3 regions of the Halopseudomonas oceani genome follow, and region 1 is predicted to be linked to each of the others. Evidence: predicted binding sites of a transcription regulator. Region 1 holds the regulator's gene; each other region holds the start of a gene.
What was found. Region 1 encodes LexA, which represses DNA repair genes until DNA is damaged. Its sites were predicted from a motif close to CTGTNTNNNNANACAG; they were not measured.
Positions count from the first base shown of each region.

Region 2: the regulator LexA is predicted to act here: its motif matches at 2,512-2,527, upstream of recN (DNA repair protein RecN).
Region 3: the regulator LexA is predicted to act here: its motif matches at 2,550-2,565, upstream of recA (recombinase RecA).

Region 1 covers NZ_OY781932.1:3,046,578-3,056,777, reverse strand. The annotation lists gene topA (type I DNA topoisomerase) at 1-969, shown strand, start outside; gene ACKPCU_RS14320 (DUF6586 family protein) at 980-1,480, shown strand; gene ACKPCU_RS14315 (hypothetical protein) at 1,553-1,795, shown strand; gene sulA (SOS-induced cell division inhibitor SulA) at 2,025-2,513, opposite strand; gene lexA (transcriptional repressor LexA) at 2,524-3,132, opposite strand; gene ACKPCU_RS14300 (TetR/AcrR family transcriptional regulator) at 3,351-4,019, shown strand; gene ACKPCU_RS14295 (L,D-transpeptidase) at 4,077-4,565, shown strand; gene nagZ (beta-N-acetylhexosaminidase) at 4,616-5,602, shown strand; gene ACKPCU_RS14285 (mechanosensitive ion channel family protein) at 5,599-6,762, shown strand; gene ACKPCU_RS14280 (S-methyl-5'-thioinosine phosphorylase) at 6,759-7,511, shown strand; gene ACKPCU_RS14275 (CsiV family protein) at 7,542-8,108, opposite strand; gene mfd (transcription-repair coupling factor) at 8,105-10,200, opposite strand, start outside.
Region 2 covers NZ_OY781932.1:1,143,016-1,153,215, forward strand. The annotation lists partial or broken gene ACKPCU_RS05345 (outer membrane protein assembly factor BamE) at 1-224, opposite strand, end outside; gene fur (ferric iron uptake transcriptional regulator) at 349-759, shown strand; gene recN (DNA repair protein RecN) at 812-2,485, opposite strand; gene grpE (nucleotide exchange factor GrpE) at 2,715-3,290, shown strand; gene dnaK (molecular chaperone DnaK) at 3,379-5,298, shown strand; gene dnaJ (molecular chaperone DnaJ) at 5,421-6,557, shown strand; gene dapB (4-hydroxy-tetrahydrodipicolinate reductase) at 6,572-7,378, shown strand; gene ACKPCU_RS05380 (hypothetical protein) at 7,440-8,216, opposite strand; gene carA (glutamine-hydrolyzing carbamoyl-phosphate synthase small subunit) at 8,581-9,717, shown strand; gene carB (carbamoyl-phosphate synthase large subunit) at 9,750-10,200, shown strand, end outside.
Region 3 covers NZ_OY781932.1:1,607,516-1,617,715, reverse strand. The annotation lists gene ACKPCU_RS07635 (LOG family protein) at 1-1,044, shown strand, start outside; gene ACKPCU_RS07630 (regulatory protein RecX) at 1,004-1,447, opposite strand; gene recA (recombinase RecA) at 1,460-2,497, opposite strand; gene ACKPCU_RS07620 (CinA family protein) at 2,609-3,130, opposite strand; gene mutS (DNA mismatch repair protein MutS) at 3,373-5,952, shown strand; gene fdxA (ferredoxin FdxA) at 6,098-6,421, shown strand; gene glyA (serine hydroxymethyltransferase) at 7,036-8,322, opposite strand; gene ACKPCU_RS07600 (aspartate aminotransferase family protein) at 8,425-9,657, opposite strand; gene pdxK (pyridoxine/pyridoxal/pyridoxamine kinase) at 9,633-10,200, opposite strand, start outside.

The sequences.
Region 1 (10,200 bases):
GAAGAGTCGCTGGATGATGTTGCTCACGGCGATGTGCTCTGGAAGCAAGTGCTCGATAACTTTTATAGCGACTTCAGTGCCAAGCTCAGTGCAGCTTCGGCTGCTGAGCAAGGGATGCGCGCCAATCAGCCAACACTGACTGATATCCCCTGTCAGGAGTGTGGTCGGCCGATGATGATTCGCACTGCCTCCACTGGCGTGTTTCTAGGCTGCTCTGGTTACGCCCTGCCACCCAAGGAGCGGTGCAAGGCGACCATCAACCTGGTGCCCGGTAACGAAGTGGCTGATGACGACGAAGAAGGTGAGTCTCGCGTTCTACGCGGCAAGCACCGCTGTGCAATTTGCGGCACAGCCATGGATAGCTACCTGATCGATGAGCGTCGCAAGCTGCATGTGTGCGGTAATAATCCGGACTGCTCCGGGTTTGAAATCGAAACCGGGCACTTCAAGATCAAGGGTTATGATGGCCCGACGCTGGAGTGCGACAAGTGCGGCAGTGAAATGCAGCTCAAAACGGGCCGTTTCGGCAAGTACTTCGGTTGCACCAACAGCGAGTGCAAGAACACCCGGAAGCTCCTGCGTAACGGCGAGGCAGCGCCGCCCAAAGCGGACCCGGTACCCATGCCGGAGCTCAAGTGTCAGAAGGTCGATGACGTCTACGTGCTGCGTGATGGCGCGTCTGGTCTGTTCCTGGCTGCCAGCCAGTTCCCGAAGAACCGTGAAACTCGGGCACCGCTGGTCAAAGAGCTGATTCCGCACAAGGCGGAGATTGACCCGAAGTATCACTTCCTGCTCGATGCGCCGGTAGCTGATCCGGACGGTAATCCGACCGTCGTGCGCTATAGCCGCAAAACGAAAGAGCAGTACGTGCAGACCGAGGTAGAGGGTAAGCCCACAGGATGGCGGGCGTTCCACGATGGTAAGCAGTGGTCGGTGGATGACGGTCGCAGCAAGAAGGCCAAGCGGTAAGGCGATAACCATGGCTAACGAAGTCTATACCCGCACCAATCAGGCGTTGTACTTCGCCCGGCGAGCTATTGAGTCCTGGCAGCAGGCGGAGCAGAGTGACGCGATCGATGCGTTGACGCAGGCGCAGTACCATCGTGAGCATGCGGTCTTTCACCTGTATCGAGGTGTCCTGGCACTGATTCACGAGGTTGCTGATCGCTACCGCTGGCCGCTGGTTGATGCGCGTGACGTTGAGGGTGTGCTTATTCCATCTGTTGTGACGCGTTTTCCGGGGCCTGAGTTGGCTGAGTTGACTGAGCTGGCAGACAATGCTGAAACTTGGCTTGCAGGCGTTATCGCAGCATGGCAGCGTCTGCAGGCGCCGCCGCAGCCGATCGATAACTCGACCAACTCGTTGATTGCCAGCAGTGCTGCGCCGGTCAGCGAGTGGACTAGCGCTCAGGCGGAGGAGGCGCTGCAGGAAATTTCCCGTCGCGTGCGCGCCTATCGTGATGGTATGCAGGAATGGTGAAAATGGCATCGCGGATGCCCTGAATCCGGCGCTGTGTTACACTGCGCGCAATTCAGACAGGAGATATCAGCAATGCCTTCACCCTTCCTTGAAATCGTCGAGCTCGCCAATGGCAAGGTTGCTCTGCGCCGTTCCGACGAAGAGGGTGAGCCGTTGGTGGTCATCGAGTTTTCCCGCGATGCACGGGAATATTTGCAAGAAAGCTATATTGAAGTCGCCAAGGCGATGATCAGTGCTGGAATGCAGGCGGCTGGTCAGATGATGGATGAGGATGACGACGACGAGGTTATTCCTGAGAGTCGCGTCCTGCATTGAGTGATAGTAACGTTATCGAAAAGGCCAGCAGCTAGCTGGCCTTTTTTGTGGCTCACTGCGAATTTCCGCAGGTTGGCAGCGTCCTCATGCCTGCGCTAGCCGCCCGCTCGGGTCGGGCGAGCGCTGGATGAACCCTCCGTCATCCCGCATTCGGTGCACTGCCTTGGTCTAATACCCCCGCGTCGCGTTACCTCGGGTTTCCGCGAACGAAGAAGCTTTTTGTGCATTATCAGCCGAGCTGGACATTCAGGCTATGACACCGGCCGGCCTGGGCTGCCCGTTCAAGGCGGGGTGCTATGCAGTGGTCATGGTCTAGCCAACTGACAACAGTGTGGCTGCCACCCATCTTGAGCAGGTCGCAGCAGAGCTTCAAGCTATCCATGCCAGCCTTGGAGCGTACGATCATAATTCTTTGCGGGTCCAGGTTGGCGCCTCGCAGCCATTGTTGGCTGACCGCCGTCGGCGGATCAATCAGGGTCAACCAGCGCCGGCAGTCTTTCTGACTAAGCTCGCGCAATACTGGAGCCAACCATTGCAGGCACTGGCGGGCGCTGCCCTGGAGGGTCATTTCGCTGTAGCTGCCTTCTGACTCTTCGTCCTGTGGCACGGTGGGCGCTGACTGTTCGAATGCGCGGTGCTTCAGGCGGGTAGCCATCAGAGCGTTGTGAAACAGGTCAGTTTGAGTCAGTGTCTGTTGCTCGGTGCGGGCGTACTGCATGATCAGCTCCTCAGCGACGGATAACTCCGACGCTTAAACCTTCAATGGTAAGTTCCTGTTCTGCGAGATCGACTTCAATTGGTTTGAAGTCAGGGTTCTCCGCGATCAACGAGACCTTGCGGCCCTGACGCTGAAAGCGTTTGACTGTTACTTCTTCCCCTATGCGGGCGACAATTACCTGTCCGTTACGTGCTTCGCTGGTGCGATGTACCGCCAGCAGGTCGCCATCCATGATGCCGATATCTTTCATGCTTTCTCCCTGCACGCGCAGCAGATAATCGGCGCGCGGAGTGAAAAAGTCGGGCGAGATGCGGCAGTGATCTTCAATATTTTCCAGGGCCAGGATCGGGGCGCCTGCGGCAACCCGGCCGATAACGGGTAGCTGATCATCGTTTGCTTCGCCTTCGGACTCTGGCAGTCGGATACCGCGAGAGGCGCCGGGGATCATTTCGATTGCGCCCTTGCGGGCCAGGGCGCGCAGATGGTCTTCAGCTGCATTGGGCGACTTGAAACCCAGCGTCTTTGCAATGTCGACCCGAGTTGGCGGGTAGCCATTGCTGTCCATGTATTCCTTAATGAACGCCAGAACCTGCTGTTGTCGCGCGGTAAGTTTCTGCATGGCTGGTTGCCTGTGTTTTTATCCAGTATCTGGGATTATATACAGTTGTTTGGTCTCGGCAACCCCAAATTTGGATGGCTAGGAGAGGCATGGGTGCGGATAGGTACTAAAAGAGGGTGCAAGTACGACTGATTGCCACAGGGAGAGGAGTTGGGGTTGACACTAAAATCGTTTTAAACGTATGTTTGAAACGATTGTTTGTCTTACTGGGGGAGCGCATGGCGCAGTCCGATACGGTCAAGCGTATTCTTGACGCGGCCGAACAGCTGTTTGCAGAGAAAGGCTTTGCCGAAACGTCTCTGCGTCTTATTACCAGCAAGGCTGGCGTCAACCTGGCGGCAGTCAACTACCACTTCGGTTCCAAGAAGGCGCTGATCCAGGCGGTATTCGTGCGCTTCCTTGATCCGTTTGTCAGTAGCCTTGAAAAGGAACTGGATCAGCATGAGGCGCGCGGTAAGGATGCTCCGCTCAGTCTTGAGGTCCTGCTTGAAATGCTGGTGCATCAGGCACTGGCGGTAAAGCCGCGTAACGGTCACGACCTGTCGACCTTCATGCGTCTGCTTGGTTTGGCATTCAATCAAAGCCAGGGGCATCTGCGCAAATACCTCAGCGAAGTGTATGGCAAGGTATTTCAGCGCTATATGCAACTGCTGGTCGGTGCTGTGCCGGGCATTCCGCCGCAGGAGCTGTTTTGGCGCGTGCATTTCATGCTGGGCAGCGCAGCGTTCACTATGTCCAGTATGAAGGCGTTGCGCGCGATTGCTGAGGCTGAACTTGGTGAACCGCGGCAGGTCGATGATGTCTTGCGCCTGATGGTCCCGTTCCTGGCGGCCGGCATGCGCGCTGAGAGCGCCTCAGTGGCGCGTGCGGAAGTCGTTTCGCCCTGAGACTCCATTTACCTCGGCTGCGCCGTCCGCTAAGGTGTGCGCAGCGCTGGAGGTGACATGCAGCTCGATCATATCCATATTTCCCTTACTAATCAGACGCTGGTTGGCTACTGCGACGGCCTGCCGGTCTGCTGTTATGGTGTCTCTACGGCGCTCAATGGCGCGGGCGAACAGGAAGGCTCCGGGTGCACCCCCCGGGGGGCGCACAGGGTGCGTGCCCGGATCGGCGATGGGCAGCCGCTGGGAGCGGTTTTTATCGGGCGCAGACCCACTGGTGAAGTCTGGTCGCAGGCGTTGGCTGAGCAGTTCCCTAAGCGCGACTGGATTCTGACCCGAATTCTCTGGCTGTGTGGCGAGCAGGTCGGCTTCAACCGGGGTGGCCAGGTTGACTCCCAGCGCCGCTATATCTATCTGCATGGTACCGGTGACGATCAACCAATGGGCGAACCGCTCTCGCATGGATGTATTCGTCTTCGTAACGCCGACATGCTGGAACTGTTCGAGCGCACGCCGGTCGGTTGTAGCGTTCAAATCGACGCGCATTGATTGCGCGTTTTCGTTTTTCAGGAGAAGCAATATTGAAACAGGGTGCCTTGATGCTGGACCTGCCTGGCCTGTGGCTGGAAGCAGAAGACAGGCAGTTGTTGCGTCAGCCGGAAGTGGCCGGTCTGATTTTGTTCGCGCGCAATACCGAGTCGCCCAGGCAGGTTGCTGAGCTGGTACGTGCCATTCGTGCAGAGCGTCCCGATATGCTGATTGCCATCGATCAGGAAGGTGGTCGGGTGCAGCGCCTGCGCCGTGATGTGTTGCGCCTGCCGGCGCTCGCGGATGTGGCTGCGGTCGATGCTGAGTCGGTCGAGTCCGTTGCGCGAGCGGCGGCCTGGGTCATGGCGACTGAAATGCTGGCCTGCGGCATCGATATCAGCTTTGCGCCGGTGCTGGATCTTGATCACGGGCGCAGCCAGGTAATTGGCAATCGCTCGCTGGGCGGCGACCCGGACCAGGTGTCGCGTCTCGCTGGGGCTTATATCGACGGGCTGCATGCGGCAGGCATGGCTGCGACCGGCAAGCATTTCCCTGGTCATGGCTGGGCCGAGGCGGACTCGCACTTTGCTCTGCCGATAGACGAGCGGCCGCTGGGCGACATTCGCCGCACTGACCTGGTGCCCTTCGCGGCACTGGCCGGCAAGCTGGACGGCATCATGCCGGCGCATGTGGTTTATTCGCAGGTTGACCCGCTTCCTGCTGGCTTCTCGACCCGCTGGTTGCAAGACATTCTGCGTGCCGAGTTGGGGTTTGACGGGGTGATTTTCAGTGATGACCTGACTATGGCCGGCGCGCATGCGGTCGGCGGCATGGACGCGCGCATTGACGCCGCGCAGGCGGCTGGTTGCGACATGCTGTTGATTTGTAATGATCGTGCCGCGGCCGAGGAGGGGTTGGTGCATGCTCAGAAGCAGCAGCTCCAATGTCCATCGCGGATTGCTCGTATGCTTACTCGCACGCCGGCGGGATCTGATTATCGTGCCACGCCCCAGTGGCGTCAGGCTGTTGCCTTACTGAGGGAGTTTGACCTGGTTTGAATGATTTTATCGAACAGCTGCCGGAGCAGTTGCAGCTTGACCAACTGCCGTTGATTGGTGAGGCGTGGATATATCATGTTTTCGCCGTGGTGCTGGCCTCGCTGGTTGCTGCCTACGTTGCCAAGCGCGTGCTGGATCATGTGCAAAAGCGTGCTGAGCGCACCCGTAATATATGGGATGACGCATTGGTTGAGGCGGCGCGGCGTCCGGCGTGGGTTTTGATCTGGAGTATGGGGTTGATGTGGGCAGCGCGGATCACCGCGTTGCAGATGGATGACAGTTTGGCCGCCGTACTGGATCAGGTGCAGCGCGTGCTGCTGATCGTACTGCTGACCTGGTTTATTCTGCGCATGATGCGTCAGGTCGAGCTGCGCCTCGTGGACCCCGCTTATCGGGAAACGCCAGCCGATCAGACAACCGTCAGCGCCCTTGGCAAGCTGCTACGTGCTTCAGTGGTGATCACTGCGGTCTTGGTCGTGCTGCAATCATTGGGCTACAGCATTTCTGGGGTGCTGGCGTTCGGCGGCATTGGTGGCATAGCGGTAGGCTTTGCCGCCAAGGACCTGCTGGCCAACTTCTTTGGGGGGCTGATGATTTATCTTGATCGCCCCTTCGTGGTTGGTAATTGGGTGCGTTCGCCTGATCGCAATATCGAAGGGACAGTTGAAGAGATAGGTTGGCGCCTGACCCGTATTCGCACCTTCGATAAACGGCCGCTGTACATCCCCAATGCGGTGATTGCCAGCATCGTGGTTGAAAACCCGTCACGCATGACGCATCGGCGTATTTATGAGCACATTGGCATTCGCTATGACGACATTGCACGAATGGAGCCGATTGTTGCGGAGGTGCGCAAGATGTTGCAGGCGCACGAGGATATTGATCAGGGCCAGACCTTGATGGTGTTTTTTGACCGCTGTTCGCCGTCCTCGGTCGATTTCTTTATCTACTGTTTTACCACGCCGGTCTGGGCCGAGTTCCACCGTGTGAAAGAGGATGTGCTGCTGAAGATATTGGCCATTGTCGACAAGCACGAAGCGCAGGTGGCGTTCCCGACGTCGACCATTCATTTGCCTGATGCGCTGGAGTTGCGTCGTGCTCAGGTTGAAGGTGGGCGGCAACGCGAGTCCGCGCCTGAACTTCAGGAGCATGGCGCATGAGCGGAATCTGGGGTGTCATCGGCGGTACCGGGCTCAGTGCGCTCGACGGCCTTGAAGTGGAGGGTGAAGAGTTCATTCAGACCCCGTGGGGGGCGCCCTCAGCGCCGGTTGTTCGCAGTCGCATTGGTGGGCAGCGGGTCTGCTTTTTGGCGCGACATGGGCACCCTCATCGGATACCGCCGCATCGGGTCAACTATCGCGCCAATCTCTGGGCGCTGCGCGAGGCGGGTGTTGATCGTATTGTTGCGGTTAACGCTGTCGGCGGGATTCATCCCGCGTTGGGCACGGGCGCGTTCTGTGTGCCGGACCAGATAATCGATTACACCTGGGGGCGGGCGTCTACCTACTTCGAGGACGATCTGGAAGCGGTCACCCACATTGACTTCACATCGCCCTACGACGAACCGTTGCGTCAGCAACTGCTTGAGGTGCTGCACACACAAGGGCATCGGTGCCTGCCGGGCGGAGTCTATGCTGCGACCCAGGGGCCACGGTTGGAGACGGCAGCAGAGATCCGCCGGCTTGAGCGCGATGGTGCTGACCTGGTCGGCATGACCGGTATGCCGGAGGCTGCATTGGCCCGTGAGCTGGGGCTGGCGTATGCCTGTCTGGCTCTAGTAGTGAATCCGGCCGCTGGCAAGGCAGCTGAGGTGATCACCATGGAGGCGATCGAGGCGGTGGTCGCGGCGGGTATGCAGCAGGTCAAGCTCGTGCTGCAGCAGCTACTAAATGATTCACCGCGCCTCTGATTGCGCGGTGAATCAACCATCAACGCTGGATCAGCGGCTGATGGTCACCAGCATGCCGAGACTCTGGTGGTCCAGGTAATGAACTTCGCCCGGGCGCAACGCGCGGGTTTGATGCAAAAACTCAGAGATCAAGGGTGTGGCGGACTGCAGTCGCAGCTCTGCCGCTGAACGGTTGCGCCAGAATGCGACTTTCACTTCGGTCAGATTTTCCTGCCGCAGATTGACCAAACCCTGAACCGGGTAGATCCCGTTTTCCGCGTTGCCACGATGGAGGGCGACAACCAGGTCGTTCTCCAGTGGTTGTGACCAGGCCTGGTGCAGATAGATCTGGTAGCCGCTTTGCTCCAGTTTGCGTGCCTGATTGCGCAAGCGGTAACGGGTCTGGTCGATTGCCCGCACGTCAGGGCGAGCCGTACCCTCCAGGTCAACTGCCTCCGCTTCCCAGTCCGGGTTGGGGCTGGTGCCCTGTACCAGGGGCGCAGAGGGTTGCCCGAAGAACACCACCTCAACCAGATAGTCTTCTGCGCTGGCGGTCAGCGAGAAGCTGGCCAGTGCGGTGAGCAGCGAGATGGAGAGCAGTTTGCTCAACAGTTTCATGGGCGTTTTCCTTTGCCTTTGGTGGTGTCTTTCGGGGTGTCGGTCAAGCGTTCAAAGAGTGCTTCAACGGTGTTGAGGCGCAGTTCGGCATTGCCCATGGGCGAATTGAAGCGAAATACCGTCGCGCCTTCAAGTCGATAACGCTGTGGGTTGTTCTGGATCATGCGTACCAGCACCATCGGATCAATACGGGTGTCGGCGGCGAATTCGATCCGGCCATGCTCGGCACCAACGTCAATCTTGGTGATGCCCAGCGGCTCGCAACGCAGTTTTAGGGAGGTGATTCGGAACAGGGTCTTGACCGGTTCCGGCAGCAGGCCGAAGCGGTCAATCATTTCAACCTGAAGATCTTTCAGTGCATCCTCGTCCGCAGCGTTGGCGATGCGCTTGTACAGAATCAGGCGGGCGTGCACGTCCGGCAGGTAATCCTCCGGAATCAGCGCCGGCAGGCGCAGATTGATATCCGTTCCGCCGCCCAGCGGCTGCTCCAGCTCCGGCTGTTTGCCTTGCTTGATGGCTTTGACGGCGCGTTCAAGCATCTCCATGTACAGGGTGAAGCCGACGGCCTGAATCTGGCCGCTCTGGCCTTCGCCCAGCAGTTCACCGGCACCGCGGATTTCCAGGTCGTGGGTGGCGAGGGTAAAGCCGGCGCCCAGGTCCTGGGCCGCGGCGATCGCCTCAAGGCGTTTTTCTGCATCGCTGGTGACCTTGCGGCCTTCGGGGGTCAGCAGGTAGGCGTAGGCTTGGTGATGGCTGCGGCCAACGCGTCCGCGCAGCTGGTGCAGCTGGGCCAGGCCGAACTTGTCGGCACGCTCGATGATGATGGTGTTGGCGCTGGGCACGTCGATGCCGGTTTCGATGATGGTGCTGGTGACCAGAATGTTGAAGCGGCGATGGTAGAAATCGCGCATCACCTGCTCGAGTGCACGTTCGGGCATCTGGCCGTGGCTGATGCCGATGCGTGCTTCCGGCACCAGTTCGGCGAGGTCGGCAGCGCACTTCTCGATGGTTTCGACGTCATTATGCAGGTAATACACCTGACCGCCGCGCAGCAGCTCACGCAAGATGGCTTCTTTGACCACGGGTTTTTGCTGCACCATGACAAAGGTCTTGACCGACAGCCGGCGCGCGGGCGGCGTGGCAATGATCGACAGGTCGCGCATGCCGGAGAACGACATGTTCAGCGTGCGCGGAATCGGCGTGGCGGTCAGGGTCAGTACATCGACTTCGCTGCGCAGCGCTTTCAGTGCCTCCTTCTGGCGCACGCCAAAGCGGTGTTCTTCGTCGATGATGACCAGACCGAGATCCTGGAACTGGACGTCGCCCTGCAGCAGCTTGTGGGTGCCGATCATGATATCGACCTTGCCCTCGGCCAGCTCGGCTGCCGCGGCTTTGACTTCCTTGGCGGACTTGAAGCGCGACATTACCTCGACGCGTACCGGCCAGTTGGCAAAGCGGTCCTTGAAGCTGTTGTAGTGTTGCTGGGCGAGCAGGGTGGTCGGCACCAGGACCGCGACCTGCTTGCCGCTGTGCACCGCTAGGAAGGCCGCGCGCATGGCGACTTCGGTCTTGCCGAAGCCGACGTCGCCGCAGACCAGCCGGTCCATCGGCTGCGGGCTGGTCATGTCCTTGAATACCGCTTCGATAGCGGCCAGCTGGTCGGCGGTTTCCTCAAACGGGAAGTCGTCGGCAAAGCTCTGGTAGTCCTGTTCCGGGTCGGCGAAGCTGAAGCCCTGGCGCGCGGCCCGGCGGGCATATACGTCGAGCAGTTCGGCGGCGACGTCGCGAACCTTCTCGGCGGCCTTGCGGCGTGCCTTCTGCCATTGATCAGAGCCCAGACGGTGCAGCGGCGCACTGTCGTCATCGCTGCCGGAGTAGCGGGCAATTAGGTGTAGGTTGGCGACCGGCACGTACAGCGTCGCCTCGTCGGCGTACTCGAGCACCAGAAACTCGGCCTGTTGGTCTTCAACAGTCAGGTTGGTGAGGCCCCGATAGCGGCCGACGCCGTGGTCGATATGAACCACCGGCGCGCCTTCGCGCAGCTCGGTCAGGTTGCGAATGACCGCGTCGCCTAGGTCCGTCGCCTTGCCAC
Region 2 (10,200 bases), 1.9 Mb from region 1:
CCGGACTCCATGCTGTACAGGTAATCCCAGCGATTGGGGTGAAAGGTGTCCTGAATCAGCGGGGTGCCCATGATGTAGCGCACTTGGCGGGTGGTCATGCCAGGGCGTAGTTGGTCAACCATTTCCTGAGTGACTACGTTGCCTTGCTGGATGTCGATCTTGTAGATGCCGGGGACGAAGCCACAGCCTCCGAGAAGACCGATAGAGACACTGCATAACAGCATGAAAAGGATTCGATTAAAGCTTTTTCGCGTCACGTGCTAACATCCGCTATCTTTGGAATGGCTGTATTGCCACGATCATACCCGACTCATCCCGCCCTGCGAAGCGCTGAACGAGAATAGTGACATGGTTGAAAATCAAGAACTCCGCAAAGCTGGCCTGAAGGTGACTCTGCCTCGGGTTAAGATCCTGCAAATGCTCGACGGTTCAAGCGACCGCCACATGAGCGCTGAGGACGTCTATAAGGCGTTGATGGAGGCGGGCGAAGACGTTGGCCTGGCTACTGTCTATCGCGTGTTGACGCAATTTGAAGCTGCCGGACTGGTAGTGCGCCACAATTTCGACGGCGGCCACGCCGTGTTTGAACTGGCTGATGGTGAGCATCACGACCACATGGTCTGTGTCGACTCTGGCGAAGTGGTCGAGTTCTTCGACCCTGAAATCGAGCGGCGTCAGCGCGAGATTGTCAAAGAGCACGGTTATGAGCTGGTCGACCATAATCTGGTGCTTTATGTACGCAAGGCCGGCGGTAAGTAAGCGCTGATCTCGTGCTAGAAAACCGGGCTCTGCCCGGTTTTTTTATGGCTATTCAGTGCGTGACGCTAAGCAGTTTGCGGGCGTGAGCCAACGATTCGTCGGTCAGGTCGACGCCGCCAAGCATGCGGGCGACCTCTTGTACGCGGGCGTTGTCGTCAAGCTGGTCGATGCAGGTGCGGGTGCTGTTGCGTGTCTGCTGCTTGCGTACAAACAAGTGCTGATGGCCTTGTGCGGCGACCTGTGGCAGGTGGGTGACGGTCAGTACCTGGCCGCGAGCACCGAGCTGGCGAAGCAATTGTCCGACGATTTCGGCGGTTGGACCGCCGATGCCGACATCCACCTCATCAAATACGAGCGTCGGGACGCGTGAGGTCTGCGCGGTGATGACCTGAATGCCGAGACTGATACGAGACAGTTCGCCACCTGAGGCAACCTTGGCCAGCGGTTTGGCGGGTTGCCCCGGATTGGCGCTGACCAGGAACTCGACGGTCTCCAGTCCGGTAATTGGGTAGCTGTCTGCGTCCAGCGGAGTCAGCTGCAGCTCAATGCGTCCGCCTGGCATGCCGAGGCGTTGAATTTCCTGGGTTACTGCCTTGGCGAGTTTGGCTGCGCCCTTGCTGCGTTGCGCTGATAGCTTTTCGCTCAGTTGGCGAAAGTGGGCCTGGTAGGCAATCAGTTCTTCCTGCAGGCGCTCGGCGTCGGCGGCTTGCTGTTGCTGGCCTTCCAGTTCGTCGATCAGTTGTTGCTGCAGCGCGGGCAGCTCCTGTGGCTGGACGCGGTGCTTGCGGGCCAATTCAAAGATGGCGCTCAGACGCTCCTCCACATACTGCTGGCGTTCCGGGTCGGCCTCGAAGTGATCGAGGTAGCGGGTCAGCTCACCAACGGCTTCCTCAATTTGAATCTGCGCGCTGGCAATCAGGTCACTGGCTTCGCCCAGTTGGCTGCTGTGAGTCTTGAATGCGTCGAGCCTACCTAGGCTGGCGGTGAGCGCTTCAAGGACGCTGCCGGAGTCGTTTTCGCTGCAGATGTTGATGACCTGCTGGCAGGAATGCAGGATCTGGTCGGCGCTGGCCAGTTGGCGCTGTTCTGCTTCCAGCTCGTTCAGTTCGCCATCCTGCAGGCTGAGGTTGTCCAGTTCGTCCAGTTGGTAGGTGAGCAATTGCTGGCGTGCTGTCTGATCTTCGCTCTGCTGGCTGGCCTGGCGCAGCGCTTTTTCCGTTTGACGGCAGCGTTGGGCGGCAAGCTGCACCTGGCGCGCCAGCTCGCCGGCGCCGGCGTATTCGTCTAGCAGGCGGCGGTGGGTATCGGTTTTCAGCAGTGACTGGTGTTCGTGCTGACTGTGTATGTCGATCAGCATTTCACCAAGGGCGCGCAGATCCTGCTGGGGGCAGGGGGAGCCATTGATGTAGCCGCGCGAGCGACCTTCAGCGGTGATCACCCGACGCAGGATGACCTGTTCGTCGTCCTGTGCAAGGTCGCGTTCGGCAAGCCATTGGCGGGCTTCCGGGATGTCGCGAATGTCGAAGGTGGCAAGAATGTCGGCTTTGTCCGCACCGGGGCGCACCGCGCCGCTGTCTGCCCGGTCGCCCAGAGTCAGGGCGAGTGCATCGAGCATGATGGATTTGCCGGCCCCGGTTTCGCCGGTAATTACACTCATGCCGCCACCCAGTTCGAGCTCAAGGTTGTCGACGATGGCGTAGTTATTGACCGCGAGATGGACCAGCATGGCGCGTGCTCCTGAAGAAAATTGTTCTGGTTGTTTATACAGTAGTTCGCTTCGGGACGACAAGTCCCTCCCGCCTCTGTTGTATCCCTGTGCAAATTGACCCTTGAAGCCGTGTGGACAGTCCCCATATAGGTTGCCAGACCCGATCGGTTGCACCGGTCGTTCGATATTGACTGCGTGTACAGCGATTGCGCGCAAACACACGCCCAGCCTATGACAGGAGAAAGACATGGCAGAGGAACAGAGACCGGATCTGCAGGATCAGGACGACATGGTTGATCAGACCGTTGCGACTCCCGAGGGCGATCTTGCAGCGCGTGTAGCAAGTCTGGAGGAACAGCTGGCTACCGCTCAGGATCAGGCTCTGCGGGCTGCTGCCGACGTGCAGAACGCACGTCGTCGGGCCGAGCAGGATGTGGAGAAGGCGCACAAATTTGCGCTGGAGCGTTTTGCCAATGACCTGCTGCCGATCGTCGACAGTCTGGAGCGCGGTTTGGAGCTTTCCAGTGCGGATGATCCGGCGATCAAGCCGATGCGCGAAGGCATTGAGCTGACCCTGAAGATGTTTGCCGACACCCTGGCGCGATTCCAGGTAGTGCCGGTTCTGCCCGAGGGCGAACCCTTCAATCCTGAGCTGCATCAGGCCATGGCGATGGAAGAAAGCACCGCCGTTGAGCCCAATACCGTGCTCAAGGTGTTTCAGAAGGGCTACACCCTGAGTGGGCGTCTGCTGCGTCCGGCCATGGTAGTTGTCAGCAAGGCGCCTGCGGCTGGCGCGGCACCCTCGATTGACGAGCAGGCTTGAAATTGATTTTGCAGCCCCCATCAAGGGCTCATGCACAGATAAACAATGCCGCTGACTGAGCGCGGTAGCACGACTTGGAGAGAAACATATGGGCAAGATTATCGGTATCGACCTGGGGACCACCAACTCCTGTGTCTCTATTCTGGAAAACGGTTCTGCCAAGGTGATCGAGAACGCTGAGGGTGGTCGTACCACTCCGTCGATCGTCGCCTACACCAACGATGGTGAAACCCTGGTTGGCCAGTCGGCCAAGCGTCAGGCGGTTACCAATCCGCAGAACACCCTGTACGCGGTCAAGCGCCTGATCGGTCGTCGTTTCGAAGAAGACGTCGTTCAGAAGGACATCAAGCTGGTGCCGTACAAGATCGTCAAGGCTGACAACGGCGACGCCTGGGTTCAGGTGAATGACGAGAAGATGGCTCCGCCGCAGGTGTCTGCTGAAGTACTGAAGAAAATGAAGAAGACTGCCGAGGACTACCTTGGTGAGCCGGTTACCGAAGCGGTTATCACCGTTCCGGCCTACTTCAATGACAGTCAGCGTCAGGCCACCAAGGATGCTGGTCGTATCGCCGGTCTGGAAGTCAAACGGATCATCAACGAGCCCACTGCAGCCGCTCTGGCCTATGGCATGGACAAGGCGCGTGGCGATTCCACCATCGTTGTGTACGACCTGGGTGGTGGCACCTTCGACGTGTCCGTTATCGAAATTGCCGAAGTTGATGGTGAGCACCAGTTCGAAGTGCTGGCTACCAATGGTGACACCTTCCTGGGTGGTGAAGATTTCGACATGCGTCTGATCGACTACCTGGCAGACGAATTCAAGAAAGAAAACGGCGTTGATCTGCACAACGATCCGCTGGCCCTGCAGCGCCTGAAAGAGGCGGCCGAAAAGGCCAAGATCGAGCTGTCTTCCAGCCAGCAAACTGACGTTAATCTGCCGTACATCACTGCAGACGCGTCCGGTCCGAAGCACCTGAACGTCAAGGTGACTCGTGCCAAGCTGGAGTCGCTGGTTGAAGACCTGATCAAGCGCAGCATCGAGCCTTGCCGCATCGCCATGCAGGATGCGGGGCTGGATGTGTCTGACATCAACGACGTGATTCTGGTCGGTGGTCAGACCCGCATGCCGCTGGTTCAGAAAACCGTTGCCGAGTTCTTTAATAAAGAGCCGCGCAAGGACGTTAACCCGGACGAAGCGGTTGCCATCGGTGCTTCCATCCAGGGTGCGGTTCTGGCTGGTGACGTGAAAGACGTGCTGCTGCTGGACGTTACCCCGCTGTCGCTGGGTATCGAAACCATGGGCGGCGTGATGACCACGTTGATCGAGAAGAACACCACCATCCCGACCAAAAAGTCGCAGGTGTTCTCGACTGCTGACGACAACCAGACGGCCGTGACCATTCACGTGCTGCAGGGTGAGCGTAAGCAGGCGACTCAGAACAAGTCACTGGGTCGCTTCGATCTGGCTGACATTCCGCCGGCGCAGCGTGGTGTGCCGCAGATTGAGGTCAGCTTCGACATCGATGCTAACGGTATTCTCAACGTGTCTGCCAAAGACAAGGCGACTGGCAAAGAGCAGTCCATCGTGATCAAGGCGTCCTCCGGCCTGTCGGACGATGAAATTGAGAAGATGGTGCGCGACGCCGAGGCCAATGCTGAGGAAGATCGCAAGTTTGAAGAGCTGGTGACAGTGCGCAATCAGGCCGATCAACTGGTCCACGCTACTCGCAAGACGCTGACCGAGGCGGGTGATAAGGCGACTGACGAAGAGAAGGCGGCCATTGAAACTGCGCTGACTGATCTGGAAGCGGCGATCAAGACCGGTGAGAAGGAAGAGATCGAGGCCAAGATCAACGCGTTGTCTGAAGCATCCGGTCCGCTGGTTCAGAAGATGTACGCGGAGCAGGCTCAGGCGGGTCAGGCCGAAGGGGCGGCAGGTGCCGAGTCCGGCAATGATGCCGATGACGTGGTCGATGCCGAGTTCGAAGAGGTCAAGGACAACAAGTAAGTCCTTGATGAACCGGTTCGGGCTGTACGTTCGCGTGCAGTCAGACCACTCTGCCAGGCAACGCGGGAGCTTCTCCCGCGTTGCCGTTTGTGCCGAGTGTCTCTCTGAGGGAAATCGAACACATGTCCAAGCGTGATTATTACGAAGTGCTGGGTGTCGAAAAGGGCGCCAGCGAGGCCGAGCTGAAAAAGGCCTATCGCCGCCTGGCGATGAAATACCATCCGGATCGCAACCCGGATGACGAGAATGCGGAAGAGAAGTTCAAGGAGGCGACCGAGGCCTATGAAGTTCTGACCGACGCCAACAAGCGCGCAGCGTACGACCAGTATGGTCATGCCGGCGTGGATCCGAATATGGGCGGTGGTGCGGGCGGCTTTGGCGGCGGTGCCAACTTCTCCGATATTTTTGGTGACGTGTTCGGCGACATCTTTGGTGGTGGCGGCGGTCGTGGTCGTTCCAGTGTTCAGCGCGGCAGTGACCTGCGTTACACCCTGGAGCTGGACCTGGAAGAGGCTGTGCGTGGTACTACGGTAACCATTCGTGTGCCGACGCTGGTTGCCTGTGAAACCTGTGATGGTAGCGGCGCCAAGAAGGGCACCACACCGACAACCTGTACCACCTGTGGTGGTCATGGTCAGGTGCGTATGCAGCAGGGCTTCTTCTCGGTGCAGCAGACCTGCCCGCGCTGTCATGGTACCGGCAAGATGATCACCGATCCGTGCAAGGATTGTCACGGCAACGGTCGCGTCGAGAAGCAAAAGAATCTGTCGGTCAAGGTCCCGGCTGGTGTTGATACCGGTGACCGTATCCGTCTGGCTGGTGAGGGTGAGGCTGGCGTCAATGGTGGGCCGGCAGGCGACCTGTATGTGGTTGTCTCGGTGCGTGAGCACAAGATATTCCAGCGTGATGGCAAAAATCTCTATTGTGAAGTGCCGATTAGCTTCGTCGACGCGGCGCTGGGTGGCGAGCTGGAAGTGCCGACCCTGGATGGCCGGGTCAAGTTGAAGATCCCGGAAGGGGCGCAAACCGGTAAGTTGTTCCGCCTGCGTGGCAAGGGCGTTACGCCAGTGCGTGGCGGTTCGGCCGGCGACCTGCTGTGCCGTGTGGTGGTAGAAACCCCGGTGAATCTGACCAAGCGTCAGCGCGAGCTGCTAGAGGAGCTGCGTCAGACTCTTGAGGAAGAGGGTTCCAGTCAGTCGCCGCGGGCCAAGAGCTGGTTCGACGGTGTGAAGAACTTCTTCGAAGACATGAAATTCTGAGCCGAGGGCGCAACATGAGACGGATTGCGGTAATTGGCGCTGCCGGGCGCATGGGCAAGACGCTGATCGAAGCCATTGGTCAGGTTGAGGGCGCTGCGCTGACGGCGGCGATTGAGCGCCCTGACAGCTCGCTGGTGGGCGCTGATGCGGGTGAGCTGGCCGGTGTTGGCCGCCTGGGCGTTGTGATCAGTGGTGATCTCAAGCAAGTGGTTGATGAGTTCGATGTATTGATTGATTTCACTCATCCGACGACGACGCTGGTCAATCTTCAGATCTGCCGTGCTGCAGGTAAGTCGATGGTGATCGGTACCACCGGCTTTTCTGAAGAGGAAAAGGCGGTGTTGGCAGAGGCGGCAAAGGATATTTCAATTGTCTTTGCGCCCAACTTCAGTGTTGGTGTCAATCTTTGCCTCAAGTTGTTGGACATGGCTGCGCGGGTGATGGGGGATGATGCTGATATCGAGGTCATCGAGGCGCATCACCGTCACAAGGTCGACGCTCCGTCCGGAACGGCGCTGCGCATGGGGGAGGTCGTGGCTGATGCGCTGGGTCGCAATCTCGCCGATGTCGCGGTCTACGGGCGTGAAGGGCAGACCGGTGCGCGTGATCCCAAGACCATCGGGTTTGCGACGGTTCGCGCCGGTGACGTGGTTGGTGATCACACTGTGCTGTTTGCGACCGAGGGTGAGCGCGTTGAGATTACCCATAAGGCGTCCAGTCGGATGACGTTTGCCAAGGGAGCGGTCCGCTCAGCTATGTGGCTGGCTGGCCGTTCTGCGGGGTTGTTTGATATGCAGGACGTGCTTGGCCTCAAGGGCTGAATGCGAGTTCGGCACAAAAAAAGGGTGGCCGGTTGGCCACCCTTTTTTTGTGCCGGAAAACTCAGTTGGTACTGGCGCTGGCCTCGGCGAGGCTTGCTTGCTCGCGGGAGAGGTCGTCCAGGGTCTGGGTGTTTTTGGTCAGGTAGAACGCGGCGATGGTGGGTACCCAGTCAGAATGGTAGTTGATCAGGCGCGGCTGGATGAAACTGTATTGCTTGTCCAGTCGATCAAAGGTGTCCTTGTGATCCGGCATGAGCTGTTTGAGCTGATTTGAGCCCTCGCTGATGCGGGTGTCGAGTTCGCCGAACAGACCCTCTCTACTCGGCAGGAAGTACACGCCAACGGAGCTGAACATGTTGTTTTCGTACAGCAGCAGAATGCGGCTGATATCGATGCTCTGACGTTGCAGGGCGACCAGGTTGGCCGGGCTGCCCGGGACTTCGGCTTCGTACAGTTCGGCGGCGGCGTTCTCGAGCTTGCCGTGCGCCATCATGATGCGGTTCACCGTAGCCAGGCTGTAGTACTCCTCGCCATCGGGCAGGTCCTCAAGTTCGCGAATCAGCTTAACGAAGTCGCTGTACAGTTGGCGCAGGTTGCCCGGGTTGTTCATCTGGCGCAGCAGTGAATCCATCTGCTGTAGCGCGCCATTGTAAATTTCGCGGTTGCCGGGTTCGCGAACGCGTTCGTAGAGGTTGTTGTCGATCAGCAGGTAGGTTCCGGCCTTGAAGGCTTCGCTGCGGAATTCGTGCAGTTGTTGTAGCTGCTGCGGATCGGCATGGGATAGTGAGGCGATGAGCAGCAGTGGCAGCACCAGCAGGCGTTTCAAGAGCGTTGGCATGGTGAGAGTCCCCGAGTCCTTTTTTGTCTTGTTCTTGTGTATGCCGGGGGCTGAGAGGCGCCCGGTTTGACGGTCTGCGCCGTCTGCTGCGGGCTCCTGCCCGTCGGTCTTCAGCGGCTGTTGTAACACAGAGTTGTTTAAGAATGAAGAGATTGCGGGGCTGCGGTGGTGATCCTTGTTGGTGCGTGAGGGGCGGTTGCGGTGTGGATATTTTGACCTCAAGTGGTTAAACTATTGCGCTAATCTGTCTATTCAGCGCGTATCTGACAATGCCTTTGCAAGCGGGATGTTGTGTTCAGCACTACATTCCCGCTTTTGTGCAGCCCGCGTTTGGTGAAATGTGTCAGTTCTTTCGGAGGTTTTCTTGTCCAAGCCAGCCATTCTCGCACTCGCCGACGGCAGCATTTTTCGTGGTGAGTCCATCGGCGCCGACGGTTCCAGTGTTGGCGAGGTCGTGTTCAATACGGCCATGACCGGTTATCAGGAGATCCTTACCGATCCCTCCTATGCGCGTCAAATCGTGACGCTGACCTATCCGCACATCGGCAATACCGGTGTTACCCCTGAGGATGTTGAGTCCGACGCCGTCCAGGCGGCCGGTCTGGTTATTCGTGACCTGCCATTGCTGGCCAGCAACTGGCGCTGCAAGCAGTCGCTGGATGAGTATTTGCGGGATAACAATATTGTCGCCATCGCCGGCATTGATACTCGCCGCCTGACGCGTATCCTGCGCGAGAAGGGCTCACAGAATGGTTGTCTGCTGGCTGGCGATGATATCTCCGAGGAAAAGGCGCTTGAGCTGGCGCGCAGCTTTCCGGGCCTTAAGGGCATGGACCTGGCCAAGGAAGTGTCGGTCAAGGAACGTTATCAGTGGCGCTCCAGCGTCTGGAATCTCGAGACCGACAGCCATCCCGAGCTGAGCGACGCCGATCTGCCTTATCACGTTGTTGCCTTCGACTACGGTGTGAAGTTCAACATTCTGCGCATGCTGGTCGCTCGCGGTTGCCGCCTGACGGTGGTGCCTGCACAGACGCTCGCCTCCGAGGTGCTGGCGCTGAACCCGGATGGTGTCTTTTTGTCCAACGGGCCGGGTGACCCGGAGCCGTGCGACTACGCCATCGCCGCGATCAAGGAAATTCTGGAGACCGACATTCCGGTGTTCGGTATCTGTCTCGGTCACCAGCTGCTGGCTCTGGCCTCCGGCGCCAAGACGGTGAAAATGGGGCACGGCCATCATGGTGCTAACCACCCGGTCCAGGATCTGGATACCGGGGTGGTGATGATCACCAGCCAGAACCACGGCTTCGCGGTTGACGAGAACAGCCTGCCAGCCAATCTGCGACCGACCCACAAGTCGCTGTTCGACGGCACCCTGCAAGGGATCGAGCGCACCGACAAAGCGGCATTCAGCTTCCAGGGGCACCCTGAGGCGAGCCCGGGGCCGCACGATGTGGCACCGCTGTTCGACCGTTTCATCGACGCCATGAAAAAACGCGCCTGAACCCCGGTACACCCTAGGATTTGTAAACGACTATGCCAAAACGTACAGACATTAAAAGCATTCTGATCCTCGGCGCCGGCCCTATCGTTATCGGTCAGGCCTGTGAGTTTGACTACTCCGGCGCCCAGGCTTGCAAGGCTCTGAAGGAAGAAGGTTTCCGCGTCATTCTGGTCAACTCCAACCCGGCGACCATCATGACCGACCCCGCCATGGCCGACGCGACCTATATCGAGCCGATCAAGTGGCCGACGGTTGCCAAGATCATCGAGAAGGAGCGTCCGGACGCGCTGCTGCCGACCATGGGCGGCCAGACCGCGCTCAACTGTGCGCTGGATCTGGAAAAGCACGGCGTACTGGAGCAGTACGGTGTGGAAATGATCGGCGCCAATGCCGATACCATCGATAAGGCAGAAGACCGCTCGCGCTTTGACAAGGCTATGAAGGCTATCGGTCTTGAGTGCCCGCGTTCTGGTATCGCGCACA
Region 3 (10,200 bases), 1.4 Mb from region 1:
CAAACCGGTAGTAGCGAAATACCGGTCAAGGTCGACGAACTGATTCAACTTTGCGCCGCGGACAGCGAGAACGCACCGCTTTACCGCGACATGCTGCTGGATGTTATTCGCATGGCGCAGGCAGACCGCAATCGCTGGGACGCCAAGATCATGCTGCACACCATCCGCGAGATGGAACAAGCGTTTGCCCGCATGGAAATATTCAAGCGGCGGCGCAAGGTAACGGTTTTTGGTTCGGCACGCACGCCAACCGACCACCCCCTGTATGCGCTTGCCCGCGCGATGGGCGCGGAGTTAGCAGCCAACGATTACATGGCGATTACCGGCGCTGGTGGCGGCATCATGACCGCCACCCACGAAGGTGCTGGGTTGGATCATAGCCTGGGCTTCAATATCACTCTGCCCTTCGAGCAGCGCTCCAACAACGTAGTGCACGGCACCAGCCACGACCTGTCGTTTGGCTTCTTCTTTTTGCGCAAGTTGTTCTTCGTCAAGGAGGCCGACGCGCTGATCCTTTGTCCCGGTGGCTTTGGAACCCTTGATGAAGCGCTGGAAGTACTGACACTGGTGCAAACAGGCAAGAGCCCGATGGTGCCGATCATTCTGCTCGATCAGCCAGATGGTCAGTACTGGCAAGCATTCCTGCAGTTCGTCCAAAGCCACCTGGCAGACAGCCACTACATCAAGCCGGACGACATCAACCTGCTGACACCCTGTGCATCCCCCGCTCAGGCAATGCAGGTAGTACTGGATTTCTATAGCAACTATCACTCTTCCAGGCGCGTCGACGAGCAGTTCATGCTGCGCTTGAACCAGCCACTGAACGAACAGGCTCTGGCTCAGTTGGACGCCCGCTTCGGGCATATTTGCAAATCAGGTGGGTTTGTTCAGCAAGGCGTCTGCGCGATGGAACAGGATGAGCCCGAGTTAGGGTCGTTGACACGGCTGTGCTTTGACTTCAATGAGCGGGATCAGGGTAGCTTGCGAGCCTTGATCGACTTCGTCAATCAACCTGAAAACCACCAAAACCGCGGTACTGCATGAAGCGCAATTGCTTACCGCGCTCGGCAGCGTCACTGGCTCGACCTTCGGGAAACCGTTTGTTGAATACACGCTGGGCGAGAGCTGACCAGTCCTGATCAAACTCCGCCAACGTCCGCTCAACCAGCGACTCGGCCACACCACGCTGGCGCAGCTCCTCTCTCAAACGGGCAGGCCCGTAACCGCGCTGACTACGGGCATACAGATAGGCTTCACAAAAACGCGCATCGCTGAGCAAGCCATCTTCGACCAGACGGTCCAGCTCAATCTCTGCCGCCTCAGTCGGGGCGCCGCGCTGACGTAGCTTGCCCAGCAGCTCGCTGTAGCTATGCTCGCGCCGCGCCAGCAAATCCATTGCTGAGCGACGAATCGCCAGCGGACTGTCCAGCGCGGCGCGCGAACGCATCACACTCAGCTCTTAGCCTTCCAGTTCGGCGTCAGCCTCGGCTTCCGCCTTGGCCTTACTCGGCTTGGCCAGCAACTGATCACGGATAGCCTTCTCAATTTCGTCCGCGATCTGCTGGTTTTCCTGCAGGAACTTGGCTGCATTGGCCTTGCCCTGACCGATCTTGTTGCCTTGGTAGCTGTACCAGGCACCCGATTTTTCAACCAGACCGATCTGCACACCCAGATCGATGATCTCGGCGTTGTGGTAGATGCCGGTGCCGTACAGAATCTGGAACTCGGCCTGACGGAACGGCGGGGCCACCTTGTTCTTGACGACCTTGACGCGAGTCTCGCTGCCGACCACCTCATCACCGTCCTTCACTGCGCCGGTACGGCGGATATCCAGACGAACGGAGGAGTAGAACTTGAGCGCGTTACCACCAGTGGTGGTTTCCGGGTTGCCGAACATGACGCCGATCTTCATGCGAATCTGGTTGATGAAAATCACCAGACAGTTGGCGTTCTTGATGTTACCGGTGATTTTACGCAGCGCCTGGGACATCAGACGGGCCTGCACACCGACGTGGTGATCGCCCATTTCGCCTTCGATTTCAGCCTTGGGCACCAGCGCCGCCACCGAGTCGACGATAATCACGTCAACCGCGTTGGAGCGGACCAGCATGTCGGTAATTTCCAGTGCCTGCTCGCCTGTGTCGGGCTGAGACACCAGCAGGTCGTCAACGTTGACGCCCAGCTTGCCAGCGTACTCCGGGTCCAGCGCGTGCTCGGCGTCGACGAAGGCGCAGGTCGCACCCTGCTTCTGCGCCTGGGCAATGACAGACAGGGTCAACGTGGTCTTACCGGAAGACTCCGGCCCGTAGATTTCGACGATACGGCCCTTGGGCAGGCCGCCAATACCGAGGGCGATATCCAGCCCGAGCGAGCCGGTGGAGATGGCTGGAATAGCCTGACGTTCGTGATCACCCATGCGCATCACCGCGCCCTTGCCAAACTGACGTTCAATCTGGCTCAAGGCAGCCGACAGCGCCTTCTTTTTGTTCTCGTCCATTTCGCATCCTCTTGGCTTGGGGCGGGCACCGAGGCGACCGACCGATCAACTACTGTATATTTGGTCAGTATTATTCCACAGAAAAAATGGCCCGCCTACCCCCGATTTCACTCAGACTGACAACCGGTTCGCAGCCTGCTGCTGAGCTTCTTTTACCAGCCGCTCAAGCGCATGCAGAACCGTCTGCGCGCGCACTTCTCGCCGCCCCCCCTGGAAGCGCTTGCACTCGCTGACGACGCTACCGTCTGCCAGCGCCCAACCGAACCAGACCGTTCCTACCGGCTTCTCGGCGCTACCGCCATCAGGGCCGGCAATACCGCTGACCGCTACGGCCATCGCTGCCCCGGCAGCCTCCTTGGCCCCGGAAGCCATCGCTCTGACCACCGGCTCACTCACCGCGCCATGTGCGTCGATAACCTCTGCGTCCACCCCAAGCCAACGGCTCTTGCTGGCGTTGGCGTAGGTGACGAAGCCGGTCTCGAACCAGCGCGAACTGCCAGCAACCCGGGTTATCGCCTCGGCAATCCCGCCTCCAGTACAGGATTCAGCAGTGCTGACCTGCAACCCCAGCTGCTCCAGCACTTTGCCAAGCCTTGCAGCGGCAGAGTCGATCAGCGGGTCATAGTGCGACATGGTTCACTCCTGTACGCGTGGATATCAGACAACAGCATGCCAGTTGGCACGCTGCCTGCGAATACCCTGCGACCACATTCGGCAATCAGGGTTTCCCGCCATCGCCAACCACCTCCGGCGCTGCAGCAGACTACAGCGACGTGATACCCTTTGCGCCAACCTGAAACGGCGCTTCAGCCACCGTTCCCAGCGCATCCGCCGCGCCCGGTGACACCGCCTTTGCCGCATATTTCGAGTCATTGATGAAAAAGAGCAAAACCGAATCCACCGCCCACACGCCGATGATGCAGCAGTATTTCAGCATCAAGCAGCAACACCCCGAGCAGCTCCTGTTCTACCGCATGGGTGACTTTTACGAGCTGTTCTACGACGACGCCAAAAAAGCCGCCCGCCTGCTCGATATTACCCTCACCGCACGGGGCCAGTCCGGCGGTCAGCCGATCCCGATGGCCGGCATTCCGTTCCATGCCGCCGAGGGCTATCTGGCCAAACTGGTCAAGCTGGGTGAGTCGGTCGTCATCTGTGAGCAGGTCGGCGATCCGGCCACCAGCAAGGGCCCGGTCGAGCGCCAGGTTGCCCGCATCATTACCCCAGGCACAGTCAGCGATGAAGCACTGCTCGATGAGCGCCGTGACAACCTGCTGGCCGCGCTGGTGGGTGCCGAACGCGGCTTTGGTCTAGCTACGCTCGACATCAACAGCGGCCGCTTTGTGGTCATGGAGTTGCGCGGCTGGGAGACCCTGCTTGGTGAACTGGAACGTCTGGCGCCAGCCGAGCTGTTGATTCCCGATGACTGGGAAAGCAACACGCCAATCGAACGCCGCCGCGCCGTGCGTCGCCGCGCCCCCTGGGAGTTCGATCAGGACAGCGCCTTCAAGGCCCTCACCCAGCAATTCGGCACCAAGGATCTGGTTGGCTTCGACTGTCAGGACCTGACCCTCGGCCTCGGCGCCGCCGGTGCGCTGCTGAGCTATGCCAAGGAAACCCAGCGCACCGCCCTGCCGCACATCCGCAGCATGGCGCAAGAGCGCTTTGAAGACAGCGTGATTATCGACAGCGCCAGCCGCCGGAATTTGGAAATCGACCAGAACCTGTCTGGTGGCCGTGACAACACCCTGCTCGACGTGCTCGACCATACTGCAACGGCCATGGGCAGCCGCCTGATGGCGCGCTGGCTGAATCGTCCGCTGCGGGACCTGAAGGTCCTGGGCGCACGCCAGGACAGCATCAGCGCCCTGCTCGACCAGCAGTTCTATCTCGACCTGCAGCCGCAGCTCAAGGGCATCGGCGATATCGAACGGATACTCGCCCGGGTTGCCCTGCGCTCTGCGCGTCCGCGCGATCTGGCACGCCTGCGCGACGCGCTGGCCGCCCTGCCCGCGCTGCAGGACTGCATGCAGACGCTGGAAACACCACACCTGCGCAATCTGGCCGAACAGGTACGCACCTACCCGGAGCTGGCCGAGCTGCTGGAACGCGCCGTGATCGACAACCCGCCCGCCGTGCTGCGCGACGGCGGCGTAATCAAGGCCGGTTTCGACGCCGAACTGGACGAGCTGCAGAACATCAGCGAAAACGCCGGCCAGTATCTGATCGACCTGGAGACCCGCGAACGCGAGCGTACCGGGCTGAACACGCTCAAAGTCGGCTATAACCGGGTACACGGCTACTTTATCGAGCTGTCCCGCAGCCAGGCCGATCAGGCGCCAGCAGACTACATTCGCCGCCAGACCCTCAAGGGCGCCGAACGGTTTATCACACCTGAACTGAAGGCCTTTGAAGACAAGGCGTTGTCGGCCCGCAGCCGCGCGCTGGCACGCGAAAAACAACTGTACGATGAACTGCTCGACCGTCTTAACGAAGACCTTGCCGCACTGCAAACCAGCGCTGCCAGCCTGGCCGAGATCGACGTGCTCTGCACCCTCGCCGAGCGCGCCGGCAGCCTCGATTACAGCCGCCCGCGCTTTATCGAGGGCAGTCAGCTGCAGATCAGCCAGGGACGCCACCCGGTGGTCGAACAGGTGCTGGAAACACCCTTCGTCGCCAACGATCTGGACCTGGACGCCGACACCCGCATGCTGGTGATTACCGGCCCGAACATGGGCGGTAAATCCACCTACATGCGCCAGACTGCGCTGATTGTACTGCTGGCCCATATTGGCAGCTTTGTGCCGGCGGCAGAGGTCGAGCTGTCCTGCGTCGACCGCATCTTCACCCGTATCGGTTCCAGTGACGATCTGGCCGGCGGCCGCTCAACCTTCATGGTCGAAATGAGCGAAACCGCCAACATACTCAATAACGCCACCGCCGCCAGCCTGGTCCTGATGGACGAAGTCGGCCGTGGCACCAGCACCTTCGACGGTTTGTCGCTGGCTTGGTCTGCTGCCGAGTATCTGGCCAAGGTTCGCGCCTTCACCCTGTTCGCGACCCACTACTTCGAGCTGACCGGCATGGCCGATACTGACGAAGGCGTGGCCAACGTGCACCTGAATGCCACTGAACATAACGAGCGCATCGTGTTCCTGCACAACGTCCAGCCCGGTCCGGCCAGCCAGAGCTATGGCCTGCAAGTCGCCCAGCTTGCCGGTGTACCGCGTCCGGTCATCCTGCGTGCGCGCGAACACCTCGCCCGGCTGGAGCAGCAGAGTCTGGAGCAGCACGGCAGCAAGCCTGCAGGCACCAGCGAGCAACCGTTCCAGAGTGATCTGTTTGCCAGCGCACCTCACCCTCTGGTCGAACAGATGCAGTCACTGGAGCCGGATGATCTCAGCCCTCGCCAAGCGCTTGAGCTACTGTACAAACTGAAACGAGAGTGGTCGTAATTTCGGCAAATGATATTCATTTGCATCAAACGTGTCGCGACCTCGCTTTAATCTGCGCAAAACCCGGCGTTACTCTGTACCGCCGGTAAAAAACTGCTAGACTACGCGCCAGATTTTGCCAGCCTGATTCAATGGAGACCTCACCATGACCTTTGTTGTTACCGACAACTGCATCAAGTGCAAGTACACCGATTGTGTTGAGGTCTGCCCGGTTGATTGCTTCTACGAAGGCCCGAATTTCCTGGTCATTCACCCGGACGAGTGCATCGACTGCGCCCTGTGCGAACCCGAATGCCCGGCCAACGCCATCTTCTCTGAAGACGAGGTGCCAGAGGATATGCAGGAGTTCACCGAGCTGAACGCCGATCTGGCTGAAGTGTGGCCGAACATCACCGAGAAGAAGGATGCACTGGCCGACGCCGAAGAGTGGGATGGCGTACCGGACAAGCTGCAATACCTGGAGCGCTGAGCAGCCAGCTGCCACGCAATAAAAAAAACCGGCCATGTGCCGGTTTTTTTGTGCTGGAAGCTGGAAGCTGGAAGCTGGAAGCGCACCAGTGTGAGCCTGTTATGTGGTTTTAGCTTGGGGCTTGAGGCTTGAGGCTTGAGGCTTGAGGCTTGAGGCTTGAGGCTTGAGGCTTGAGGCTTGAGGCTCTGAATTCTGGGGTCAAATTTCAGGCAAAAAAAGGGGCGGGATAGCCCGCCCACTCTTTATTCCATATGTGCTTTCCGTGTCCAGCCATCCTGGCTTCATCTTCCTGAAAATCCCTGACTCAGCTCCCTGCCGAGTAGCGCTATCCGTCGCGCTTGAGTACATCTTAACGAATGCCGGATCGTCCGCAAGCCCCCTACAGCGACCAAAACAGGCACACCATCAAAAATAAAAATCAACATTTTCATGCACTTACCATTTCAAGCACGGGAAAAAACTCGTTCCACCCACATCTTGCAACGGCGAAGTCTCACACGCTTTGTAGGAAATTTCTTACAAAAAACAGCCCAACAAAATGTCATCAATCAAGAAGAGCGCTGAGTTTCTCCAGCACAACAGCGCTCGGCAACCCGAACCTCCTACTGCCGCAATCAATCACACGTGCATGGGCCGTATACCGGATAACGGCGGCACAACGTCACCACCTCCTCCCGGACCCGGTCACGCACTGCGGTCAGTTCGTCTACACCGGTTGCCATTGCATCCAGCACGTCGCACAACCAACCCGCCACCTGTTCGCACTCGACGATCCCAAAGCCACGCGCAGTCAAGGCTGGCGTACCAATGCGTATGCCTGAGGTGACGAAAGGTGAACGCGGATCATTGGGCACCGAGTTCTTGTTCGTCGTGATGTAGGCATCCGCCAGGGCCGCATCAGCCTCCTTGCCGGTGTAAGGCCTGGCGGAAAGATCGATGAGCATCAGGTGGTTGTCGGTGCCGCCCGAGACGATCTTGTAGCCACGCTGCTGAAGCACGGCCGCCATCGCCCGGGCGTTGGCAACCACCTGGCGCTGGTAGGTCTTGAACTCCGGCCGCAGCGCCTCCTTGAAGGCGATGGCTTTGGCGGCGATGACATGCATCAGCGGGCCGCCCTGGGTGCCCGGGAACACAGCAGAGTCGAGCTTCTTGTAAAAGTCATCACCCTGACCTTTGGCCAGAATGATGCCGCCGCGTGGGCCGCGGAGCGTCTTGTGGGTGGTGCTGGTGACGACATGGGCATAGGGCAGCGGATTGGGGTATTCCCCCGCCGCAACCAGTCCAGCTACGTGAGCCATGTCCACCCAGAAGATGGCGCCCACCTTGTCGGCGATCGAGCGCATGCGCGCCCAGTCCTTGTAACGCGAGTAGGCGGAGAACCCGCCGATCAGCATCTTGGGCCGGGTTTCCAGGGCGATGCGTTCCATCTCATCGTAGTCGATCAGCCCGGTCTCCGGGTTGAGCCCGTAAGGCACGATCTTGTAAAGGCGACCCGAGAAGTTGGACGGATTGCCGTGGGTAAGATGGCCACCCTGGGCCAGATTCATACCCATCACCGTATCGCCGGGATTGGTTAGCGCCAGAAATACAGCCGCGTTGGCCTGGGCACCGGCATGGGGCTGGACATTGGCATAATCGCAGTCGAACAGCCTCTTGAGCCGTTCGATAGCAAGGCGCTCAGCAACGTCCACATGCTCGCAGCCGCTGTAATAGCGCTTACCGGGGTAGCCCTCAGCGTACTTGTTGGTGAATACCGAGTTCTGCATGGCCATCACGAGCGGGCTAGCGTAGTTCTCTGACGCAATCAGCTCGATGTGGTCTTGCTGCCTGCGTTCTTCCTGTTTAACAGCATCGGCCAGCTCTGGGTCAAAGTCGCTGAGCGCCAGGGAGGTGTCGTACATGGGGTTGTTCCTTTCTCTGAAATTCGGGATTGGCCTATTCAGGACGGCGAGCGTCATTCAGCTCAACTACGCCCACCGTCACTTGCGGGTTCACTTCGCACATCAGGTCGCGGGCTCCAGCTCTGCGCTAGGTTGAACTTTCATCACACCCACCTCCGTGCCCGCCGACAGCAGGCGGGTAAGACGCAGCACAATGTCGTCGATTTGCTCGTCAGTGCAGGTAAGCGGCGGCAATAGCCGAATGACGGTATCTCGGGTCACCGTAATAAGCAGCTGCTGCTCGGACAGCGCGCGTCCCACCAGCTCCTTGCAGGGCCGATCCAGCTCGATTCCTACCATCAGTCCCTGACCACGGATGGCAGTGACATGCGGATGAGCGTCCAGCGCCTGCTGCAACCCCGCGAGCAAACGAGCACCCTGCACCGCAGCCCGTTCCGCCAGCCGCTCTCGCGCCATGATGTCGAGCACGGTAAAGGCCACCCTGCAGGCCAGCGGATTACCGCCAAAAGTCGAACCGTGCAGACCGGGAGAAAACAGATCAGCCGCCGCACCGCGCGCCAGACAGGCGCCGATAGGGAACCCGTTACCCAGGGCCTTTGCCAGCGTTATGACGTCCGGCTCGATGTCCGCTATCTGATAGCCGAACCAGGCGCCTGTGCGGCCCAGGCCGGTTTGAATCTCATCCAGCATCAACAGCCAGCCATGCTGGTCACAGAGTGAGCGCAGCTCGCGTAAGTAGTCAGCACTGGCCACCCGAATGCCGCCTTCACCCTGCACCGGCTCGATCAGCACCGCGACAATGTCCGGGCAGTGTTCGGCCGCCTCGCGTGCTGCGCGAATGTCGTTGTAGGGGACCCGCAGAAAGCCCTCGGGTAGCGGCCCGAAGCCCTGCTGGTTAGCCGGATTGTCTGTGGCGGCGAGTGTCGCCAGGGTGCGGCCATGGAAGGCATTTCCCATGACCAGTATCTGCGGCTGCAGGACCTGTTTACGATGGGCGTGCAGCCGGGCCAGCTTGATAGCCGTCTCGTTGGCTTCAGCACCCGAGTTGCAGAAAAAGGCGCTTTGCATCCCGGTCAACGCGCACAGTCGTTCTCCCAGCCGCTCCTGCCAGTCGATGCCAAACACGTTGGAGGTGTGAAGCAGCGTCTTTGCCTGATCGGCGATGACAGCAGCAATCTCCGGATGAGCGTGACCGAGGCTGGTGACCGCGACACCGGCAATCGCATCCAGGTACTCAACACCCTGTTCATCCCAGAGCTGCGCGCCGTTACCACGCACGAAGGAGACCGGTTGACGAGCATAGGCGCGCATCAGATGGGAAGTGACTGCTTGCATGGAAAAATCCTGTAGGTAAATTTGCTGACTGACGCATGATCCACCGCCCTGCCGGCATTGCATCGGCCGGTCAGGGGCAGCAGCAATTCAGCGCATTGCGCCTGCTGGGTACGCTGCAACGCGCTAACGACGTGGCGGCACGCGCGGGTGGCCGCCTCCGACAGATCGACACCATTGATCCAATGCCCGACCAAGCTGGCACAGAACAGGTCGCCAGTGCCCTTGGGGGTCGCAGTGAGGCGCGGATGCGCGATAACTTCGGCCTGGGTGCGGGTGACGAGCACGACCTGCATTTCGTCAGCGGCCCAGGTATCAGGTGCCGCACTGGTGACGGCAACCCATTGCGTGCGTCCGGTCAGCAAGGTGCGGGCGGCGGCAACCACGCTTTCAACATCATTCACCGGCCGCCCGGTCAGGCGCCCCAGCTCGAATCCGTTGGGCGTCAAGCCCTCGGCCAGCGGCAGCAGATCCCGGCGATACGCATCCACAAGACCCGGATCGACATAGATGCCGTGATCGGTATCGCCCAGCACCGGATCAATC